2 regions of the Eubacterium ramulus genome follow, and region 2 is predicted to be linked to the other one. Evidence: riboswitches for the same ligand, from Rfam matches in the RefSeq annotation. Region 2 holds a riboswitch; the other holds the start of a gene.
What was found. Region 2 has a riboswitch for thiamine pyrophosphate ahead of thiS (sulfur carrier protein ThiS). Riboswitches for the same ligand answer to the same signal wherever they lie in the genome.
Positions count from the first base shown of each region.

Region 1 (10,697 bases), 1.0 Mb from region 2:
TAGGACATTTCATGGCACTGTGTCTGATGAAGAGACTGCAGATGGCAGGAAACAAACCGATCGCACTGATCGGTGGCGGTACAGCTATGATCGGTGACCCATCCGGACGTACTGACATGCGTCAGATGATGACAAAGGAAACAATCAACCACAACTGCGAATGCTTCAAAAAACAGATGTCCCGTTTTATCGATTTTTCCGAAGGAAAAGCATTAATGGTAAACAATGCAGACTGGCTGCTTGACTTAAATTATGTAGAAGTACTGCGTGATATCGGACCGCATTTTTCTGTAAACCGTATGCTTTCTGCTGAGTGCTACAAACAGCGTATGGAGCGTGGATTAAGCTTCCTGGAGTTTAACTACATGATCATGCAGAGTTATGATTTCTATGAGTTATTCCAGAGATACGGCTGTAACATGCAGTTCGGTGGTGATGATCAGTGGTCCAATATGCTTGGCGGTACAGAGCTGATCCGTCGTAAACTTGGTAAAAATGCATGCGCGATGACGATCACACTGCTTCTGAATTCTGAAGGTAAAAAAATGGGTAAAACCCAGTCCGGCGCTGTATGGCTTGACCCGGAGAAGACCTCTCCTTTTGAGTTCTACCAGTACTGGAGAAACGTTGGCGATGCCGATGTATTAAAATGCCTGCGTATGCTGACTTTCCTTCCGTTAGAGCAGATCGACGAGATGGATAAATGGGAAGGAAGTCAGTTAAATACGGCAAAAGAAATCCTTGCATTTGAGCTGACCAAACTGGTTCACGGAGAGGAAGAAGCTGCAAAAGCACAGGAGAGTGCACGTGCACTGTTCTCCGGCGGAAATGCAGCAAATATGCCGACTGCAGTTATTACAGAAGAAAATCTGCGTGACGGTGAGATCGACATCATGGGTCTGCTGGTTGCTTCCGGATTATGTGCATCCCGTTCTGAGGCACGTCGTGCGGTACAGCAGGGCGGAGTTGCTGTAAACGGTGAAAAAGTAGGATCAATTGAAGCTTCTTACAAACCGGAAGACATCAATAAAGAGGACTTTGTATTACGCCGTGGTAAAAAGAACTATCGTAAAATTATTTTTGAGTAAAATTTAAGAGAGGTCGCTACTTTCCGATGATTTATCGAAAAGCGGCGGCCTCTTTTTCTGCTTCACAACTTACGTTATTACAATATCTTTCGGATTGGTGGGATTTTTCGCAGTGCGAAAATCGCCAGAAAGTACAGCAGTAACTGCAGTACAATGGATAACAGACTGCACAGGTAGGGACCTGCGGAATGCGGAAACCAGGATGCTACAAAGTCAAAAATCTGTTCTGAAAATCCGGTGTGTGTCTCAATCAGGAACATGCCGAACGTAGCTGCTGAGAATTCTGCCAGCACTTTTCCTGAGAAAGGCAGCCGGATGGATTTTCCGGAAAAACCTTCGTATAAACCATAAAAAATAAAGCAGCAGGGAAACAAAACAGCATGCTGTGCGATCAGTTCCATATGTTTACCGTGCTTTGCGGTCAGATCATAATTCATCAGAAGCATGGCGATGACCAGGCTGGCGATGGTACCGATCAGAAGTATCAGAAGCATCCGCTTTTTTCGGGCCGGGTTTTCTTCGTGTTTGGAAAAACTGACCAGACAGTAGGCAAGTACCGGAAATGCCAGGTTCCAGCAGCTGCTTCCGAAGGGTGAACTGAAAATGGGAAGGAATCCGGTAAATGCTTCTTCCACACCTCGAAAAGGAATCAGGATGCCGCTGACGGAGTATGCGATGGCTGTCAGAATAAAAAACAGCCGCATATCTTTTCTTGTCATATGGTTTACCAGAATTCGCAGAAACGGGAGCATCAACAGGTAACCTATATAGGCATACAGATACCAGTTCAGTCCGGAAAAAAATGTTTTGAGAAAGGAATCCGAATCCGGGATCAGTGTCACGATCAGGATGCTTAGGATCACCATTACGATTAAAATCCGTAAAATACGGTGCTGAAAAATCCGTCGGAAAGATTCTTTTTTGTGAAGGATCAGGGCACCGGATACCATAAAGAAAAGCGGTGGTCCGCATTTGCAGAAAGCTGCTCCGCACATGGAAAGAATGTAGCGCAGTCCCATGTGTGGCACATGATGATAAAAGATATAAGTTTCGCGGTGATTGTACATGACAAGAAAAATTGCCAGAATACGAATCAGATCGAAGCTGATGTTGCGTTCCGAATGTCCGGCGGTGACCGGATGCGGCGTTTTTGCCGTGTTTGTCATAATGTGATTTCTCCCAAATAATAGATTTTATCTCAGTCTGAGTTGAGACTCCCCATTTTGCAAGTGGTGAACAGTAATGTAACCATTCTGTTACTGTTCACACGCGCCATTCGCAAAACGTCCTTTCAGGACTTCTCCGTAGCTACGCTACTACTTTTGCTCATAAAAAGGCGCTCCCTTCATCATTATGTATCCAAATATTTCCTCATGCAAGCATGATCAATATTTGAATACATATGATGAGTGAACTGTAACACCATTCTAACACAATGCGAAAAATTCGGAAAGATATATTGCAATTAAAAAAGTGCAGTGCTATAATGTCGTCAGTTAATGAGAGTGTCTGAGATGAAACATCAGATAATAATTGACCGTATGTTTTGCAGGAATTGTTCTGTGAAACCTGACAAGAGAATAAATGGGGAGCTTGCCGACAGCAGGCTGAGAGCAGACTAAGTGGTCTGGACCCGTAACCTGATTTGGATAATGCCAACGTAGGGATACAGCGGATGCAGTATTTTTTGTATTGTTTATTAAGCGGATATGCCGATTTTGGTGTATCCGCTTTTGTGTTCATTGCTTAAAATGATGATTATAAAATAATACTGATCGTGTGTTTTTTGATGATAAATTGCTTTTAAGGAGAAAAATAAAATGTTAGGAACATGTCTGGAAAATGTGAGAACGCAGGTACCTCTGGTACACAATATCACAAATTATGTAACCGTAAATGATGTGGCAAACGTACTGCTTGCCTGTGGCGGAAGCCCGATCATGGCAGATGAGGCAGAGGAAGTGGAAGATATCACCAGCATCTGCGGCGGCCTGAATATCAATATCGGGACGTTAAATAAACGAACGATCGCAGGAATGTTGCTTGCAGGAAAACGGGCAAAAGAGATGGGACATCCGGTTTTACTGGATCCGGTAGGAGCAGGTGCATCCGCACTTCGCACCGGAACCGCCATTGAGCTTATGGATACTTTACATCCGACTGTGATCCGTGGCAATATTTCTGAGATTAAGACACTGGCATCCGGAAGTGGCACCACAAAAGGTGTCGATGCAGATGTGGCAGATGCTGTGACAGAAGAAACTTTGGATCAGGCAGTTTCATTTGTGAAAGAGTTTGCGAAAAAGAGCGGTTCTATCGTAGCCATTACCGGAGCCATTGATCTGGTCAGTGACGGAGAAACATGTTATGTCATCCGGAATGGCAGGCCGGAAATGGGAAAAATCACAGGAACCGGTTGTCAGTTATCCGGCGTGATGACCGCATATATTACCGCAAATCCGGATGATCAGCTGGAGGCGGCAGCGGCAGCAGTGTGTGTCATGGGACTTGCCGGTGAGATTGGCTGGGGCAACATGCAGGAAGGGGATGGCAATGCTACATATCGTAATCGTATCATCGATGCCATTTACAACATGAGCGCACAGATGTTAGATCAGGGGGCAAAATATGAAATTCGATAGAGATATATTGACAAAGGATCAGTTACTTTTATATGCAGTGACAGACAGTCACTGGTTGAATGGAAGAACGTTGCATTCTGTGGTAAAAGAAAGTCTGGAGGGCGGCGTAACCTTTGTACAGTTAAGAGAAAAACAACTGGATGAGGCGCATTTTATGGAAGAAGCAAAGGATTTGCAGGTGCTTTGCAGAGAATATAACGTACCGTTCATTATCAATGACAATGTGGATATTGCACTGGCCATGGATGCAGACGGTGTGCATGTGGGACAGAGTGATATGGAAGCCGGAGATGTCCGTGCAAAATTAGGTCCGGATAAGATCATCGGTGTGTCAGCTCAGACAGTAGAGCAGGCGATTCTGGCAGAAAAGCATGGAGCAGATTATCTGGGAGTCGGTGCGGTATTCCCGACCGGTTCCAAGGATGATGCCACAGAGGTGCCGCATGAGACATTGAAAGCAATCTGTGAAGCGGTATCCATTCCGGTTATTGCCATCGGCGGTATCACACAGGAAAATGTGTCCACACTGGCTGGAAGCGGTATTTGCGGTATCGCGGTGATCAGTGCGATCTATGCGCAGCCGGATATCAGAAAAGCAGCACAAGATCTGAAAATTGCTACGGCAGAAATGGTGAAGGCATGATTCAGAAAGAAGTAATGCAGGAGAATTTGACTCAGAAAGATATCACACGGAAAGGTGGAATTCCAGAAACAGAAATTTGCGGTGCAATTTTTGACCTGGATGGTGTATTACTGGATTCCATGGCAGTCTGGAATGACCTTGGAGTTCGGTATCTGCAAAAACGTGGTATTCAACCGGAAGCAGGTTTGAGTCAGATCCTGTTTTCCATGAGCATGGAGCAGGGTGCGGATTATTTGAAAGAACAGTATCAGCTTCCGGATACACCTCAGGAAATTTTAAATGGAATCGAACAGATGATCCGGGACTTCTATTTTTATGAAGTACAGCCCAAAGAAGGGGCGAAAGAACTGTTGCACTTTTTGCAGGATCAAAATGTAAAAATGATCGCAGCAACTTCCAGTCCGCGGGAGCATGTGACAAAGGCATTGCAGCGAAATGGTCTGTATGGGTATCTGCAGCAGATTTATACCACCGGGGAAGTGGGAATCAGCAAGCATGAACCGCTGATTTATCAGCTGGCAGCAAAAAGTCTTGGCACAAAACCAGAAGAAACACTGGTTTTTGAAGATTCTCTCTATGCGTTGAAAACCGCAAAAAATGCAGGGTTTCGGACAATTGGCGTATACGATGCGGACGGTGAGACCGATCAGGAAGGCGTGCGTGAGACCGGGGAGTTGTATTTGACTTCATTGCTGGATTTCCGGCAATCCTGGATGAAACAGTAAATCGTTGTGACAGATCAGAGGAGGTGAAGTATATGAAAACAGCAGTAACAATTGCCGGAAGTGATTCCAGCGGAGGTGCCGGCATTCAGGCGGATATCAAGACAATGATGGCAAATGGTGTATATGCCATGAGCGCGATCACAGCCCTGACTGCCCAGAACACGACCGGTGTCATGGGAATCTTAAATGCAACGCCGGAGTTTCTGGGACAGGAACTGGATAGTATTTTTACGGATATTTTTCCGGATGCAGTCAAGATCGGAATGGTTTCCGAGAAAGGGCTGATCTGTGTGATCGCAGAAAAACTGGAGCGGTATAAAGCAAAAAATATCGTAGTGGATCCGGTGATGGTGGCGACCAGCGGGGCGCGGCTTATCAGTGAGGATGCCACGGATACGTTAAAACAGAAATTATTTCCACTGGCCACTGTTCTGACACCAAACATTCCGGAGGCAGAAGTGCTGACCGGAATGAAAATCAAAAGCGCAGAGGATATGATCCGGGCAGCAGAGCAGATTTCAAAGGAGTATGACTGTGCGGTACTTTGCAAAGGCGGACATCAGATTCATACGGCCAATGACCTGCTTTTTGCAGATGGCACGTATCACTGGTTTGAAGGAAAACGTATTGACAATCCGAATACCCATGGAACCGGATGCACTTTATCCTCAGCCATTGCTTCTAATCTGGCAAAAGGTTATGATCTGCAGACGGCAGTAGAACGTGCAAAGGAATATATTTCCGGTGCGTTGGCAGCCATGCTGGATCTGGGATCCGGCAGTGGACCGATGGATCATGGATTTGCGATAAAAAACGAATTTACGTCAGTAAATTAAGTGATGAAAATAAAAGATTTTTACCGCCCAATATACTTTATGATAAATGAGAGCTGTATTCAGGTGGAAAAAATAAATAAAAAAGCATAAAAAGGAGGTTAAGAGAAAATGAAACAGAGTGACACAGTGAAAAAACTTGCGATGGCGGGTGTTCTGACAGCGGTTGCTGTGGTAGGAAGCCTGCTCAGTTTTCCGATTTTTGGCAGCAAATGTGCACCGGTGCAGCATATGGTAAATATTCTGGCGGCGGTTGTACTTGGACCGGGATGGGGGGTCGGCATTGCATTTTGCGCAAGCCTGCTCCGTAATCTGCTGGGACTGGGAAGCCTGATGGCATTCCCGGGAAGTATGATCGGTGCATTATGCTGTGGTCTGGCTTATATGGCATTCCGAAAACTGTGGCTGACCTGTATCGCAGAGGCATCCGGAACCGGAATCCTTGGCGGTCTGGCTGCTTATCCGGTTGCAAAACTGATGATGGGATTAAATCCGGGAGGTTTGTTTGTATACATTGTGCCATTTCTTGTTTCCACAGTAGTAGGAAGTATCCTTGCATATTTTCTTGTAACTGCGCTGCAGAAAGGCGGCGTGATCAGTATGTACAGACATCCGGCGAAAAAAGAAATGAAAATGAGCCAATAAAAATAAGAAAATACGCATGCAAGCGTGATCAAGTAGCGAAAGCGGATTGCAAATGTCCGCTTTACTACATGTGATCAATGAACAGTAACGTAAAAAGGTAATGCATAGCGGCAGATTGGGAGCACCACCTTCTGTCGCATAAGAAAAATGTTGTGAAAACGACTCTGTGTGAAAATGCAAGTCAAACGTACGTGAGACCTGGTGCGTGATTCTGGTCAGCATAAGCTGACATATCTGTTTCAGAATCACTGCACGTCCTCGCTCACAGGAGTTGTTATGAAAATCCATAAAATAGAAGAAGGAGAACAAGATGAGAAATTACACAACACAGATGGACGCAGCAAGAAAAGGAATCGTGACACCGGAGATCGAGGCTGTTGCGAAGAAAGAACATATGACGTCCGAGGCGCTGATGAAGCTGGTAGCAGAGGGTAAAGTAGCCATTTGCGCAAACAGGAATCATACCTGCTTGAATCCGGAGGGAGTCGGCAGCATGCTGCGTACCAAAATCAATGTAAATCTGGGAGTATCCAGAGACTGTAAAGATTACGATATTGAGATGCAGAAAGTAATGAGCGCAGTAAATCTGGGTGCTGAGGCAATCATGGATCTGTCCAGCCACGGAAATACCCAGCCATTCAGAAGAAAGCTGACAAGCGAATGTCCGGCCATGATCGGTACCGTTCCGGTTTATGACAGCGTCATCCATTATCAGAGAGATCTGGCTACATTGACAGCCAGAGATTTTATTGATGTCATTCGGATGCATGCCGAAGATGGAGTGGATTTTGTGACACTCCACTGTGGAATTACAAGAAAGACCATTGAACAGATCAAAAAACATAAACGTAAAATGAACATCGTAAGCCGTGGCGGAAGTCTGGTATTTGCATGGATGAGCATGACCGGAGAGGAAAATCCGTTTTACGAGTATTATGATGAAATCCTTGATATCTGCGAAGAGTATGATGTGACCGTTTCTCTGGGTGATGCCTGCAGACCGGGTTGTCTGGCAGATGCCACAGATGTATGTCAGATTGAAGAGCTGGTAAGACTTGGAGAACTGACCAAGAGAGCATGGGATCACAACGTACAGGTTATGGTAGAAGGCCCGGGCCATGTGCCGCTTGATCAGGTAGCTGCAAATATGAAAGTACAGCAGAGTATCTGTATGGGCGCACCGTTCTATGTATTAGGACCGATCGTAACTGATATCGCACCTGGATATGACCATATCACAAGTGCCATCGGTGGTGCTGTGGCAGCAATGAATGGAGCAGCTTTCCTGTGTTATGTTACACCGGCAGAGCATCTGGCACTTCCAAACGTAGAAGATGTAAAACAGGGAATTATCGCATCTAAAATTGCAGCTCATGCAGCAGATATTGCAAAAGGTGTTCCGGGAGCCCGTGATATCGACGACAAGATGGCAGAGGCTCGTCAGAAACTTGACTGGGATGCCCAGTATGCATGTGCACTGGATCCGGAGACTGCAAAAGCAATCCGCGACAGCAGAAGCCCGGAAGAAGATCACAGTGACACATGTAGTATGTGTGGAAAATTCTGTGCAGTGCGCAGTATGAATAAGGCACTTGCAGGGGAGTATATTGATATTTTATAATCAAAATTTAGAAAAAATAAGAGAAGCTGTCTTTCGAATGAGAGACAGCTTCTTTCAAAGTTTACACTTATATTTTCATGAACAGGATTATTTATTCGCGCTGTCTGCATCAATGACAGACTGAATCTGTTTCATCAAAGTATCATAGTTCTTCTGATCATCAATTCCGCCGAGCATAGGCTCACCTACAATATTGCCATTTCTGTCGACCAGGATTGTTGTAGGAAAGGCCATGATATTGGAAGCGTATTTACCTGCAGCAGAAGAAGAATCAACGGAAAGATTGCGATATTTGGCGCCCTGGCTTTTCAGGATATCTGCAGCTTCTTTTATGGCTGTTTCATTTCCGTCGAAGGTTTCTGTGTTGATTCCTATTACTTCACCACCGGCTGCTTTGATAGCATCGTTCAGTTCATTCAGTTTAGATAATTCAGCAACACAAGGTTTGCATCCGGTAAACCAGAAATTAACAGCGGTTACGGCATTTTTGGAAAACAGGCTTTCATCAACAGAATTGCCATCAAAATCCTTTGCGGAAAAATCTTTGAAAGGAGATACATCGTCGGAATTGTTTTTCTCACTGTTGCTGTCGGATGCAGCATTTTTCTTTTCAATTGCGGCGATTTTTTCTTCAATTTTTCTAATCGTTTCAATATCATCATTAAGTGTTTTCAACTCATCCTCTGTGAAGGAGTCTTTGTTTGATTCCACAGTGCCTGCCAGATAATCGGCATAATTTCCGCTTGGATCAGCAGTGCTTTTGCTCATCATGCCAAATACCTTGTCCCATACGTCTTTATGATCTGCAAAAAGCTGGTTTTCCTGCTGATATAAATCATCCAGTTCAGAACTGGAATCATCAGAAGAAGCTGTACTGGATTCTGTCTGGGTATCCTGCGGTTTTTCTGTGTTAGCAGGTTGTTTTCCGTTACATGCAGTAAGCGATAATGCTGCGCAGAGTGTAAAAATAAGTAATAAAGATCTTTTTGTTTTCATGAGTAATTGCTCCTTTTCGTAATGATATAATGTGCAGTGATTCTGCAAAAAATAAATAGTTACCGGTTGTCTGTTACTGACTGCTGTGCTTCTTTTTCTTACAGGGTTTTCCCATAAACTGATAGTGGATGGCATCTTTCGGACAAGCCTTTATGCAGGCACCGCATCGTATGCATTCCGGATGATCTGGCGTCTTACATACATCCACATCCATTTTACATGCGGTTACACATTGATTACATCCGACACATTTGCTGTTCTCAACTTTGATCGTGAGAAAGCTTATCTTATTAAACAATGAGTAGATTGCGCCAAGAGGACAGATCCATTTACAGAAAGGTCTGTAAAACAAAATACTTAACACAACAACCGTAATTAAAATAAGGCATTTAAAGGAAAAAAGAGTTCCCAGTGCAGATCGTATCGCAGCGTTTCCAAGTGAAAGTGGGATAGCCCCTTCCAGAACACCTTGCGGACAAATATATTTACAGAAGAACGGGTCTCCCATTCCGATTGAGTTCGTTATAAGCATCGGTAGAAGGATAACGAAAACAATAAGGATGATGTATTTCAGGTATCTGAGTGGCTTCAGCCGGGCTGTTGAAAACTTTTTCCCGGGGATTTTATGAAGCAGATCCTGAAACCATCCAAACGGACACAAAAAACCACATATAAATCTTCCAAGTGTCACACCGAGTAAAATAAAAAAGCCGGTGATGTAGTAGGAAAATTTAAATCTGGATGATCCGACGACCGCCTGAAAGGCACCGATCGGACATGCTCCCGTTGCAGCGGGACAGGAATAACAGTTTAAGCCCGGTACACATACTGCTTTTGCGTTCCCCTGATATATTTTGCCTTTAAATAAATTTGGAATGTGGATATTGGTGAGCAGCGTGGCAACTGCCTGTATCCATCCACGAATTCCGGCTATTTTTTTTGATCGTGATTTCTTTTTCTTATCCAATTCCGACACACTCCAGACATAATTTTATTGCTTTAGCAAGCACAGTAGCTGCTTCCCCCCGGATCGCACCATAACTCACCATAGTGATACCTGCGATGAGCACAAACATTTGACCTATTTTTTTACATTTCAAGATATTGTTGCTCCTTTGTTTGTTGTATTTGTTGACCAGCTGACTTTGGTATTATACAATAACTGTTGTAAAATTTTTGTTAAGAAACAGGTGAAAACATTTTGAGATTATTAATAGTTGAAGATGAAAAACAAATATGTGATACAGTTGCAAAAAGCCTGTATGCTGCCGGATATGAAGTGGATACCTGCTATGATGGGGAAGAGGCTTTTGAATGTATTCTGGCAGAGAATTATGATCTGATCGTTCTGGATCTGAATCTGCCCGGGATGGATGGGATGGAGATCCTGAAGGAACTCAGACAGAGAAATGAGGAGACAAAGGTTCTTATATTATCAGCAAGAGGACAGATCGCAGATAAAGTGGAAGGACTGGATGCAGGAGCAAATGATTATATGGAAAAA
Region 1 is NZ_CP173382.1:2,756,904-2,767,600, reverse strand. Features, by position in the region: gene tyrS (tyrosine--tRNA ligase) at 1-1,088, shown strand, start outside; gene ACIRUQ_RS12910 (acyltransferase) at 1,166-2,254, opposite strand; TPP riboswitch at 2,664-2,772, shown strand; gene thiM (hydroxyethylthiazole kinase) at 2,909-3,730, shown strand; gene thiE (thiamine phosphate synthase) at 3,717-4,373, shown strand; gene ACIRUQ_RS12895 (HAD family phosphatase) at 4,370-5,098, shown strand; gene thiD (bifunctional hydroxymethylpyrimidine kinase/phosphomethylpyrimidine kinase) at 5,131-5,934, shown strand; gene thiW (energy coupling factor transporter S component ThiW) at 6,043-6,576, shown strand; gene thiC (phosphomethylpyrimidine synthase ThiC) at 6,887-8,197, shown strand; gene ACIRUQ_RS12875 (TlpA disulfide reductase family protein) at 8,285-9,193, opposite strand; gene ACIRUQ_RS12870 (4Fe-4S binding protein) at 9,267-10,160, opposite strand; gene ACIRUQ_RS12865 (CD1871A family CXXC motif-containing protein) at 10,153-10,269, opposite strand; gene ACIRUQ_RS12860 (response regulator transcription factor) at 10,395-10,697, shown strand, end outside.
Region 1: linked by a shared signal. The riboswitch ahead of thiM (hydroxyethylthiazole kinase) and the one ahead of thiS (sulfur carrier protein ThiS) in region 2 are both predicted to bind thiamine pyrophosphate.

Region 2 (10,697 bases):
ATATTCAGATCGTCGCCTATGACACCTGCCGTGCCACTCTGGACACCGCATTACAGGAAGGTGTGATCAGTGAAGCACTGGATCAGGTTGGCAAAGGATTTTCCGATTGTAATTATATCTATCTGTGTGCCCCGGTTCTCGACAATGCAGACTATGTCCGGGAATTATCCGGCATTCTGCATGATGATATGCTTTTAACTGATGTCGGCAGTGTCAAGACCGGCATCCACGAACAGATTCAGAAATTTCCGGATCTGGAACGACATTTTATCGGCGGTCATCCTATGTGCGGAACGGAGCATGTAGGCTATGAGTATTCCACTGCATATATGCTGGAAAATGCATATTATATTCTGACCCCGACACACACTGTTTCTCCCCAGAAAGTTGATGAATTCGAGCATTTTGTGACATCGATCGGTGCGGTTCCATTGATTCTGGATTATAAAAAACATGATTTTTCTGTCGGTTCCATCAGCCATCTTCCTACGGTCATAGCCTCTACACTGGTCAATCTGGTAAAAAATCTGGATGACTCTGATGAGACACTGCGTACGATTGCAGCCGGTGGATTCAAAGATATCACCCGCGTGGCATCTTCCGATCCTACCATGTGGGAAAACATATGTCTGGCAAACCGCAATCAGATTCTGGAACTAATCGATACCTATGTCAATGCACTGAAGGAAACCAGAAACACCATAGCAGAAAGTCACCCGGAAGAGATCAAAGAATTTTTCAGTTCTGCCAAGGAATACCGTGATTCTTTCAACATCTCGCATCGTGGTCCGATCCGCCCGGTTTACCAGCTGTTCTGTGATCTGATTGATGAAGCAGGCGGAATCGCCACCATTGCTACGATCTTGGCTTCCAACAACATCAGTATCAAGAACATCGGCATCATCCATAACCGCGAGTTCCAACAGGGTGTTCTTCAGGTGGAATTTTACGATAGTAATGCTTATGATCACGCAGTAGAACTGTTACGCAAATATCACTACACCGTGTATGAGAAATAATTTTTCTTTTTTCAAAAAATAGACCAGCTTCAGGAAGAACGATACCCACCCCTATGGATCGTTCTTCTGAAACTGGTCTGTTTGCGGATTGCGAATGTCTGCTTTACTTTCTCCAATACCTGTGTCCTTTTTAATTTTGTGAAAGCGGCTGGATAGATGACAGAACAGCTTCACATTCTGCCTGCCCTGCTTCTGCCGGTCCTGTGGCAATGATTGTAATCATCCGTCCGCCATTTTCCGTCACTGCATAATACTGGTAAATATAGCTGCCCTGATATTCCGCCATACCGGCGAAAGATACAAACGGGCTCGTACCAATGACACTGTCTGTAATACCATTAAAATTGTAAGTAATACCCTGATCGGAATAACTCATCAGTTGCCCGGCAAGTGTATTTGCGTACTCCTGAGCTGTCACTTCACCAAACATCGTCAGATCCTCTGTCATCATTGCAATCGTAGATCCGGTATTTGGATTATAAATATAGAATTCATAACTGCTGGTATCACCCATATTATCTGTATTGCCTGTCACCTGCTGTCCGGCACTTTCCACAGCATCAATCTGCTCCTGTGTACCAATCTGCCAGCCATCCGGAAGTGTCAGGCACATACCAAGACTTGTATTTGTATAAGTAACACCATCCCAGGTTCCTGCCTGATAAGCAACAACATCCTCCGACGATGCACTGCTGTCTGCATTCTCTGCTGTTTCTCCTACTGCAGATGTATCCGTTCCTGCACTGCTCTGATTCTTTCCACCACAGGCCACCAGAGAACAGATCATCGCTGTCATTAATAACCCCACGATTAATTTTTTCATTCTTTTTAGTCTGCCTTTCTTTCAAAGTAATATTTTGGTCAAAATCTCCATTATATTTTACTTGTATAGATAGAAAAAGTCAAGAAACGCTCCATTTCCTGACTTTTATCTCCATTTATACGATATTTATTTTGACTGTTCTTCTTCCATTTTCGCAATGCTGGCACGAAGTTCATCACGCTCTTCCTTGGATGATCCACGGATTGCAAGATAATTCTTCATCATCTCCGCCGGTGTCAGCCCCCAGAACTCTACAAAGTTCTGTACATCATATTTCATATATTCCTGCGCCTTTACAATCGGATGATAACTGTAAATCTTACCATTACGATCCATTCGTAAGAACTCTTTCTGAACCAGATGACTCAGGTAAGTACTTACCGTCTGAGGTTTCCAGTTCTTTTCATACACTGCATTGCAAGCTTTTACTACTTCACTTAAAACCATATCATGATCTGCGAGCCAGATAGCACGCATCACAAGCATTTCCGCTGTTGTCAAATAATATCTGTTTGTTCTATCAATCATTGCTGTCGCCCCCTTGCGTTTTATGCTCTTTGCATTAAGTAAATTTTTCTTTATTACAAAAAACAGGAAAGCGATACACTTTCCTGCTTCTCAAATGCCGCTGGCCGGACTCGAACCGGCACGGAGTTACCCGCTTGATTTTGAGTCAAGTGCGTCTGCCAATTCCGCCACAGCGGCATGGTGTTCGGTTTTTACCGAACACATTAATCATATCATACAGATATGCAAATTGCAAGAAAAATTTATCTTTTCTTTGTTACTTCTTTATACCAGTCCTTTGATAATGTCAAAACAATCAAAAGTTGCAAAATAGTCCTTCGGTGTCTCGGCACGACGGATCAGCTGTGCGCCGCCATCTTCTTTCAACAGTATTTCTGCCGAGCGGAGGCGTCCGTTGTAATTATATCCCATAGAATAACCATGTGCTCCTGTATCATGGATCACCAGATAATCACCCATGTCAATCTTCGGAAGCATACGGTCTACTGCGAATTTATCACAGTTCTCGCAAAGAGAACCTACCACATCATACTTGTGGTTGCAAGGTGCATCTTCTTTACCTGCCACGGTAATGTGATGATATGCTCCATAGATTGCCGGACGCATCAGGTTTGCAGCGCAGGCATCCACACCGATATACTCTTTGTATGTGTGTTTCTCATGGATTGCTTTTGTCACGAGGCAGCCATATGGTCCCATCATAAATCTTCCCATCTCTGTATAGATTGCTACATCACCCATATCAGCCGGAACGAGCACTTCTTCGTATACCTTCTGTACCCCTGCACCGATCACGCGGATATCATTCGGAACCTGATCCGGTTTATATGCGATTCCTACACCACCGGACAGATTGATAAAACTGATCTTGATACCCAGTTTCTCTTTGATTTCAACACACAGTTCAAATAATGTACGTGCAAGTGTTGGATAATAATCATTGGTAACCGTATTACTTACGAGGAATGCATGGATACCGAAACGCTCCACTCCTTTTTCTTTCAAAAGTTTATATCCCTCAAAAAGCTGCTCTTTTGTAAACCCGTATTTTGCATCACCAGGGTTATCCATGATACCATTGCTCAATGTATACACTCCGCCCGGATTATAACGCAGACTCATGGTCTTTGGAAACGCACCGATCGTTTTCTCCAGAAAATCAATATGGGTAAAATCATCCAGATTAATCGTCGCACCAATCTCATTTGCATATACAAACTCTTCTGCCGGTGTATCATTGGAGGAAAACATGATCTCCTCACCGGACATGCCAAGTTCATGGGCAAGCATCAGCTCTGTCATCGAAGAACAGTCAGCACCACATCCGTACTCTCTTAAAATATTTAACAGAAATGGGTTCGGTGTAGCTTTTACAGCAAAATACTCACGAAACCCCGGATTCCATGCAAATGCCTCTTTCACAGCCTTTGCATTTTCACGGATTCCTTTTTCATCATATAAATGGAAAGGAGTCGGATAAGATTTTACAATCTCTTCGATCTGCTCTTTGGTAACAAATGGTTCTTTTTTCATTTTAATTTCTCCTTGTCGTATCACTTTTTTCTCTCGTTCTACATCATACACAAAAGAACAAAAAAAAACAACCCGTCGTCAGGATTTTCTCCTGACAATGGGCTGCTTTTTTGTCTTAACGTCTAGCTTTCAGCATTTCTTAATTGTCTGCTGCTCCGGTTCTCTTTAATACATAGAAACCATCATCAAAGCAGGTTACATAGATATATCCTCTGTCATCTACGCAGCAATCTTCTGTCATTGCATTACGCGGACCCGGTAATCCCGGGAAGAAGGAGTCTTCCGGTTTTTTATTCGGATTTGGCGGAATAAAGTATGCAAGTTCTTTGATGTAATAAGGATCGGATACATCATAGATACGCAATCCTGCTGCAAAGTAACAGCAGTATACTCTGTCGCCTCTCTGCTCCAGCCATGGCTTGTTGCTCATCGGCTCATGCAGATTGTGCGGTCCGAACGGTCCCTGGCATCCAAGGTTCATTACATTGAAGTTCGGATACGGGAAATCTTCCGGTACTTCCGGATACGGGAACTCTGCGATCAGAGTCGGATGTGTCGGATCACTGACATCAACCATATGAATGTTATTCATAGCCTGTGCTTCTTTGATGGATCCTTCCGGGAAGAACTGGAATCTCTCGCCCTCGTTTGTAACAACACAGAGATCACGACCCGGCAGCGGTAATGCTGTATGAGTACGTGCTCCTGCCAGATGGCTTGAGAATGCCGGCATAAATTTTAACTGTCCTAACAGATGTGGACGGGTAACGTCTGTTGCATCCAGAACATACAGACCATCTCCGCCGTAACCACAGAACATAATTCCGTCATCACGTCTGAATGGCGGTCCATGCATCCATCCTTTATCCATGAAGGACGGAACATGTCCTGCATGATGATCTACTGTTCTGCAAGGATATCCGTCTACGAACTGATGAGGTGCCCACCAGTTACCAACTTCATGTGGATTGGTCGGATCAGAAATATCTACAATACGCATGATCATTCCTTCAAAACGCTCGGATTCGCAGGAAAGATATACATAAGGACCTCCGTTATACATGAAACGATGAACACCGATGGAATGTGGTACCCCACAATCCCAGTAACCCAGATATTTCGGATTCTCCGGATCTTCTTTCAGGCTCCAGATCTGGATACCGGCCTGACATTTCATGTTCATAAGCTCGCTCTGCTCAACTAAGGCACCCGGACCTGAACCGGCTGTCATTGCACAGATCAGAAGATCATCAGCTACCTGGATCTTAGGGGTAGAGGTAGTCGGATATTCTTCCGGATCTAACAGCTGCAGATGTTTTACAAATCTTGTATGTTCCGGATCTGTAATGTCTGCGATCAGAACACCATTCTGGCTGCCGCCAAAGCAGGAACCATACAGATAATATTTTCCTTCTGCAGTCTTGTATACCTGCATCTGGAAAACACCGCTTTTACCATTCCAAGGGTTGAAATCGAGAACTTCCAGGTTTTTGATATATCCGTTATTTCCCGGTCCCTTGGCATAAAATTTGTCTGCCATAATTACGCCTCCTTTTTTCTTGATGATTTTATTCTAATCTAATCTTTTTCATACGTCAAATAAAAAAATGAGCCGTTTGCTATAACCATTTTGTTATGCATTGTGAATCGTTTTTTTCAATATTGTCACAAATCTGCGGATGGCAGGATCCCTGTGCTCATTCCGCCATACCAGACTCAGCGGATGCGTGGATTCCAGTGGCAGATACGCGAATCCGGGAGTATCCAGTGCCCGGCTCCAGCTATCCGTCACCGCTACCCCGAGGCCACACTGTACCCCCATGATCATTGCATCTGTACTGTGTACCGGTTGGATCTTCGGTGTGAATCCATAAGGTTTGCACACACTCCGAATCAGATCTGTCACATAATCGTTATCCTCTCCCGCCACCGTTAAAAACTCTTCCCCCCTGAAATCATAGGGAATCAGTTCGCCCTGGTGTGGTGCATTGGCCGTATTGTAGAGCAGCACCCGGGGAAGATCAGCAACTTTGGCATGTAAAATTCCCTGGATATTTAAGATTTTCGGTTCTATGGTGACAATGACATCTTCTTTGCCACTCTGCAAAGCCTCCTGGGAACTACGAGGCTCATAACTATTAACTTCTACCTTGACATTTGGAAATTCCTGCGAAAACTCTTTCAGCACAGGAAGCAAAATTTCAGAGATATTCCAGTTATTCAACACACCAAGATGTAACACCTGTTTTTTGTTTTCCAGCGACAGCTTTGCCCGGAGTTTCAGATCAAACAGTTCCCCACGATACCGTTCAAAAAAATCGTAAAACATCTCACCGTTTGCTGTCAGCATGATTCCGCGGTTCAGCCGCTCAAAAAGCGGGCAGCCCAGTTCTTGTTCCAGTGCCAGGATCTGCCGGCTGATGGCAGGCTGTGATACAAACAATTCCTGTGCCGCTCTGGAAAAACTCATATTTCTTGCTGCTGCCAGAAAATATTCTATCTGCAGATCATTCATTGTCTTATCTCAAATGAGAAATATATAAGGCAACGATGATCACAAGTGCAATTCCTGCAATCACGCGCGGCAACAGCATTTTATTCCCTTTTTCTGCTGCTTCTGACTGCGGCACTGTGGCTGCCTTTTCCCGCTCCTCTTTTTTCTCTGCGCCAGTCCTCGATCACAGCACGTGCCGCTGTCTCTTCTTCCGGATTGACATAGATTTCCTCGCCGAAATTATTCATCGCCAGCAGAAAATTCCCATGTTTTCCGGATCCGATCTTCTTTCGTGCGCAGACAATTTTTTCCATACGAAGACGCACTTCCACTTCCTCTGCGTCTTCTGTATTATAAACTACCAATACATTTGTCATTTTATCAATATCTACTGCCATTCTTTTTCTCCTGTCATCCTGCATTAACTAATAGAAGGTTCGGAAATTCATCGGAATTTCCGAACAAACAAAAAACCGGAAACTGCATTCTACAGTTTCCGGTTCAAAAGCTACCGACGGGAATCGAACCCGTGACCTCCTCACTACCAATGAGGTGCGCTACCTACTGTGCCACGGCAGCCTGCTCCGTAATCTCAGTGATTACCGACTTGATAAATATACAATATTTTCCCTCTTCTGTCAACACCTTTTCCATGTGTCTTTTTTCTAAACAATCGTAAATTGTCAGACTTTTGAAACAATTATCCTTTTTTGCACCTTTTCGACCTCTACTAAAAGAAATTCGCAAAAAACACTTGACATTTTCAATGATTGTTTTTATACTCTGCCTTGTAATCACATATGGGGAGCTTATATACTAGGCTGAGAGGAAGTTGAGAACTTCGACCCACAAACCTGATTTGGATAATGCCAACGTAGGGATGTATAAGGAACGAATGGACTGAGAGATACATTACCGCGTATCTCTTTTTTTAATGGAAAACCACGCAGAAACTCCAAATACGTAGTATATGATGCACACGTTCTTACCTGTAAGGTATGTATCACTACATATTCTTCCATGGTATGATCAAAATTCCATTATCTAACATCATCTAATCAGGAACATAATAAAATAATGTTATAATTGAGAGTGAACAAAGGGTTCATGAAGGGGTGCACCACCACGGGTGTATTACTTTCGTGAACTCTTTTTTCATCTGGGAAGGAGGATTTATACGATGGTCACAATCAACGGAAAAGAGGTCGTTCTTGCAGACAACACCAGTGTTTCTGCCTATCTGGAAGCCTGCAGCTACAAGACAGACCGCATCGTTGTGGAACTAAATGAAGAGATTCTACCAAAAGACCGCTATGCTGAAACCATACTGAAAGATGGCGACTGCATGGAAATCGTCACATTTGTAGGAGGAGGCTGATATTTATGAATAAGAATCCAACCAATATGCTGACACAAACGCAGATCATGGATGCACTGAACAGACGCCATTCCCCTGAAAAACAGCGCCTGCTATCCGAGGGACATGTAGCCATTGCAGGGCTTGGGGGACTTGGTTCCAATGTTGCCTGTGCACTGGCCCGCATCGGTGTCGGACATCTTCATCTCATTGATTTTGATGTGGTGGACATTACGAATCTAAATCGCCAGCAATATTTCATCGGACAACTCGGTATGTATAAAACAGATGCTCTGAAATCATTGCTGGAACAGATCAATCCATATCTGGATATCCGCACAGACTGCATCCGGGTAACCAGAGAAAATCTCCGGGAACTTTTTGCCGATGCCCCCATCGTCTGTGAAGCCTTTGACGATCCCGTAGCAAAAGCTATGCTTGTCAACGGTATTCTGGAATATTTTCCGGAAAAAAAGCTGGTGTCCGCCACTGGAATGACAGGTGCTGACAGCAGTAACACCATTACCACACGTCGGGTGATGAAAAATTTTTACCTGTGTGGCGACGCTGTATCTGAGCCATCCTATGGCAATGGGTTGATGGCACCACGAGTGGCCATCTGTGCGGCCCATGAGGCAAATATGATCACCCGGTTACTTCTGGGAAACGAAGATGTATAGCCACCTCGTGCCAAAACTGCTTCTAAGACCATAACAATTTGTCACCGTGATAATAACGCAAACATTTAGTAAAAAGAAAGGTATCGTAATCATGAATACAAATACAATCGAAGATAAATTTATACTTGGAGGACATGAATTCACCTCTCGCTTTATTCTCGGTTCCGGAAAATTTTCTCTGGAGCTAGTAAAAGCCTGTGTAGAAAAAGCAGGGGCACAGATCATCACTCTGGCTCTGCGCCGGGCCAATGAAGGCGGACTTGCAAATATTCTGGATTATATTCCGGACAATGTCACACTGCTGCCAAATACTTCCGGTGCCAGAAACGCCGAAGAAGCTGTGCGTATTGCCCGTCTCTCCCGGGAACTCGGCTGTGGTGATTTTGTAAAGATCGAAGTTGTTCACGACTCCAAATACCTGCTGCCGGATAATTATGAAACCATCAAAGCTACAGAAATCCTTGCAAAAGAAGGCTTTGTTGTCATGCCATACATGTACCCGGACCTGAATGCTGCCCGTGCACTGGCAGATGCCGGAGCAGCATGCATCATGCCCCTCGGCTCCCCGATCGGTTCCAACAAAGGTCTTAGCACCCGTGACTTTATTCAGATACTCATTGACGAAATTGATCTTCCAATCATTGTAGACGCCGGCATCGGACGCCCGTCTCAGGCCTGTGATGCCATGGAAATGGGTGCTGCCGCCGTTATGGCAAATACTGCTGTGGCCACTGCCGGCAATGTGCCGCTGATGGCTGAAGCTTTCAAAAAAGCCATTGAAGCAGGACGAAGTGCATATCTGTCCGGACTTGGACGCACCATTGAACACGGTGCCAGTGCTTCTTCCCCACTGACCGGATTTTTACAGGACTAGGAGGCGCAACCTATGGAAAATAAACATATCAATGAAAGCATTTTAAGTGAAGAGATTTTAGAAGATCAGAAGAAAAACCGTATTGATCACATGACTTATCTGCCAGATATGCAGAACATCGGCTCCGATATCATGGATCAGGTGATCGATGCCATGAACAGCTACGACTATCAGCAGTTTACTGCAGCAGATGTAAAACGTGCTCTGGCGCATACAGAGCGCACACCGCAGGATTTTCAGGCACTGCTCTCTCCTGCTGCACTGCCGTTTCTGGAAGAAATCGCCCAGGCTGCCCGAAAGGAGACAAAGGCACATTTTGGCAACAGTGTCTATATGTTCACACCGATCTATATTGCCAACTACTGTGAAAATTACTGCATTTACTGCGGTTTCAACTGTCACAATAAGATCCACCGTGCCCGCCTGACACCGGAAGAGATCGACAAAGAAATGGCCGCCATCGCCGCCACCGGTCTGCAGGAAATTCTGATTCTTACCGGAGAAAGTCCGACCATGTCCACCGTGGAATATATAGGTGAAGCATGCAAGATCGCAAAAAAATATTTCCGTGTCATCGGTCTCGAAATCTATCCGGTAAATTCTGATCAGTATGCCTATCTGCATGCCTGCGGCGCAGATTATGTAACCGTTTTTCAGGAAACTTATAATTCTGACAAATACGAAACGCTGCATCTGGCCGGTCATAAACGTATTTTCCCATATCGTATCAATGCCCAGGAGCGCGCTCTGATGGGCGGCATGCGCGGAGTCGGATTTGCCGCACTGCTTGGACTGGACGATTTTCGCAAAGACGCATTTGCCACCGGTTACCATGCTTATCTGCTGCAGCGGAAATATCCGCATGCTGAGATTGCTTTTTCCTGTCCACGGTTGCGTCCGATCATCAACAATGACCGCATCAATCCTATGGATGTCCATGAACGGCAGTTATTGCAGGTCGTCTGTGCCTACCGGCTGTTCATGCCTTATGCCAGCATTACCGTCTCCACCCGGGAGTGTGAGCGTGTCCGGGATCACCTGGTAGATATCGCAGCCACCAAGATTTCAGCCGGTGTCAGCACCGGTATCGGCAGCCATGTGGAAGATATCGAGGATAAGGGCGACGATCAGTTTGAAATTGCAGACGGCCGCTCTGTGGATGAAATCTACCAGGCTTTACTTGAACATCATCTGCAGCCGGTTATGAGTGACTATATCTATGTGTAATACAGTATCTCTTCTGGCTGTGACAAACCGGCATCTGTCCGTACATCCGTATCCGGAACAGATTACCCGCATCTGCCAGACTCATCCAAAAGGTCTGATTCTGCGGGAAAAAGATCTGGAGGCAGAGAGTTATCTGGCACTTGCTGCACAGGTGTTGGACAT
Region 2 is NZ_CP173382.1:1,754,287-1,764,983, forward strand. Features, by position in the region: gene ACIRUQ_RS08390 (prephenate dehydrogenase) at 1-1,019, shown strand, start outside; gene ACIRUQ_RS08395 (hypothetical protein) at 1,150-1,842, opposite strand; gene ACIRUQ_RS08400 (BlaI/MecI/CopY family transcriptional regulator) at 1,969-2,370, opposite strand; tRNA gene ACIRUQ_RS08405 (tRNA-Leu) at 2,466-2,547, opposite strand; gene ACIRUQ_RS08410 (diaminopimelate decarboxylase) at 2,635-3,903, opposite strand; gene ACIRUQ_RS08415 (LVIVD repeat-containing protein) at 4,043-5,443, opposite strand; gene ACIRUQ_RS08420 (LysR family transcriptional regulator) at 5,537-6,418, opposite strand; gene ACIRUQ_RS08425 (hypothetical protein) at 6,499-6,795, opposite strand; tRNA gene ACIRUQ_RS08430 (tRNA-Thr) at 6,904-6,976, opposite strand; TPP riboswitch at 7,189-7,295, shown strand; gene thiS (sulfur carrier protein ThiS) at 7,578-7,775, shown strand; gene thiF (sulfur carrier protein ThiS adenylyltransferase ThiF) at 7,781-8,434, shown strand; gene ACIRUQ_RS08445 (thiazole synthase) at 8,526-9,308, shown strand; gene thiH (2-iminoacetate synthase ThiH) at 9,321-10,535, shown strand; gene ACIRUQ_RS08455 (thiamine phosphate synthase) at 10,528-10,697, shown strand, end outside.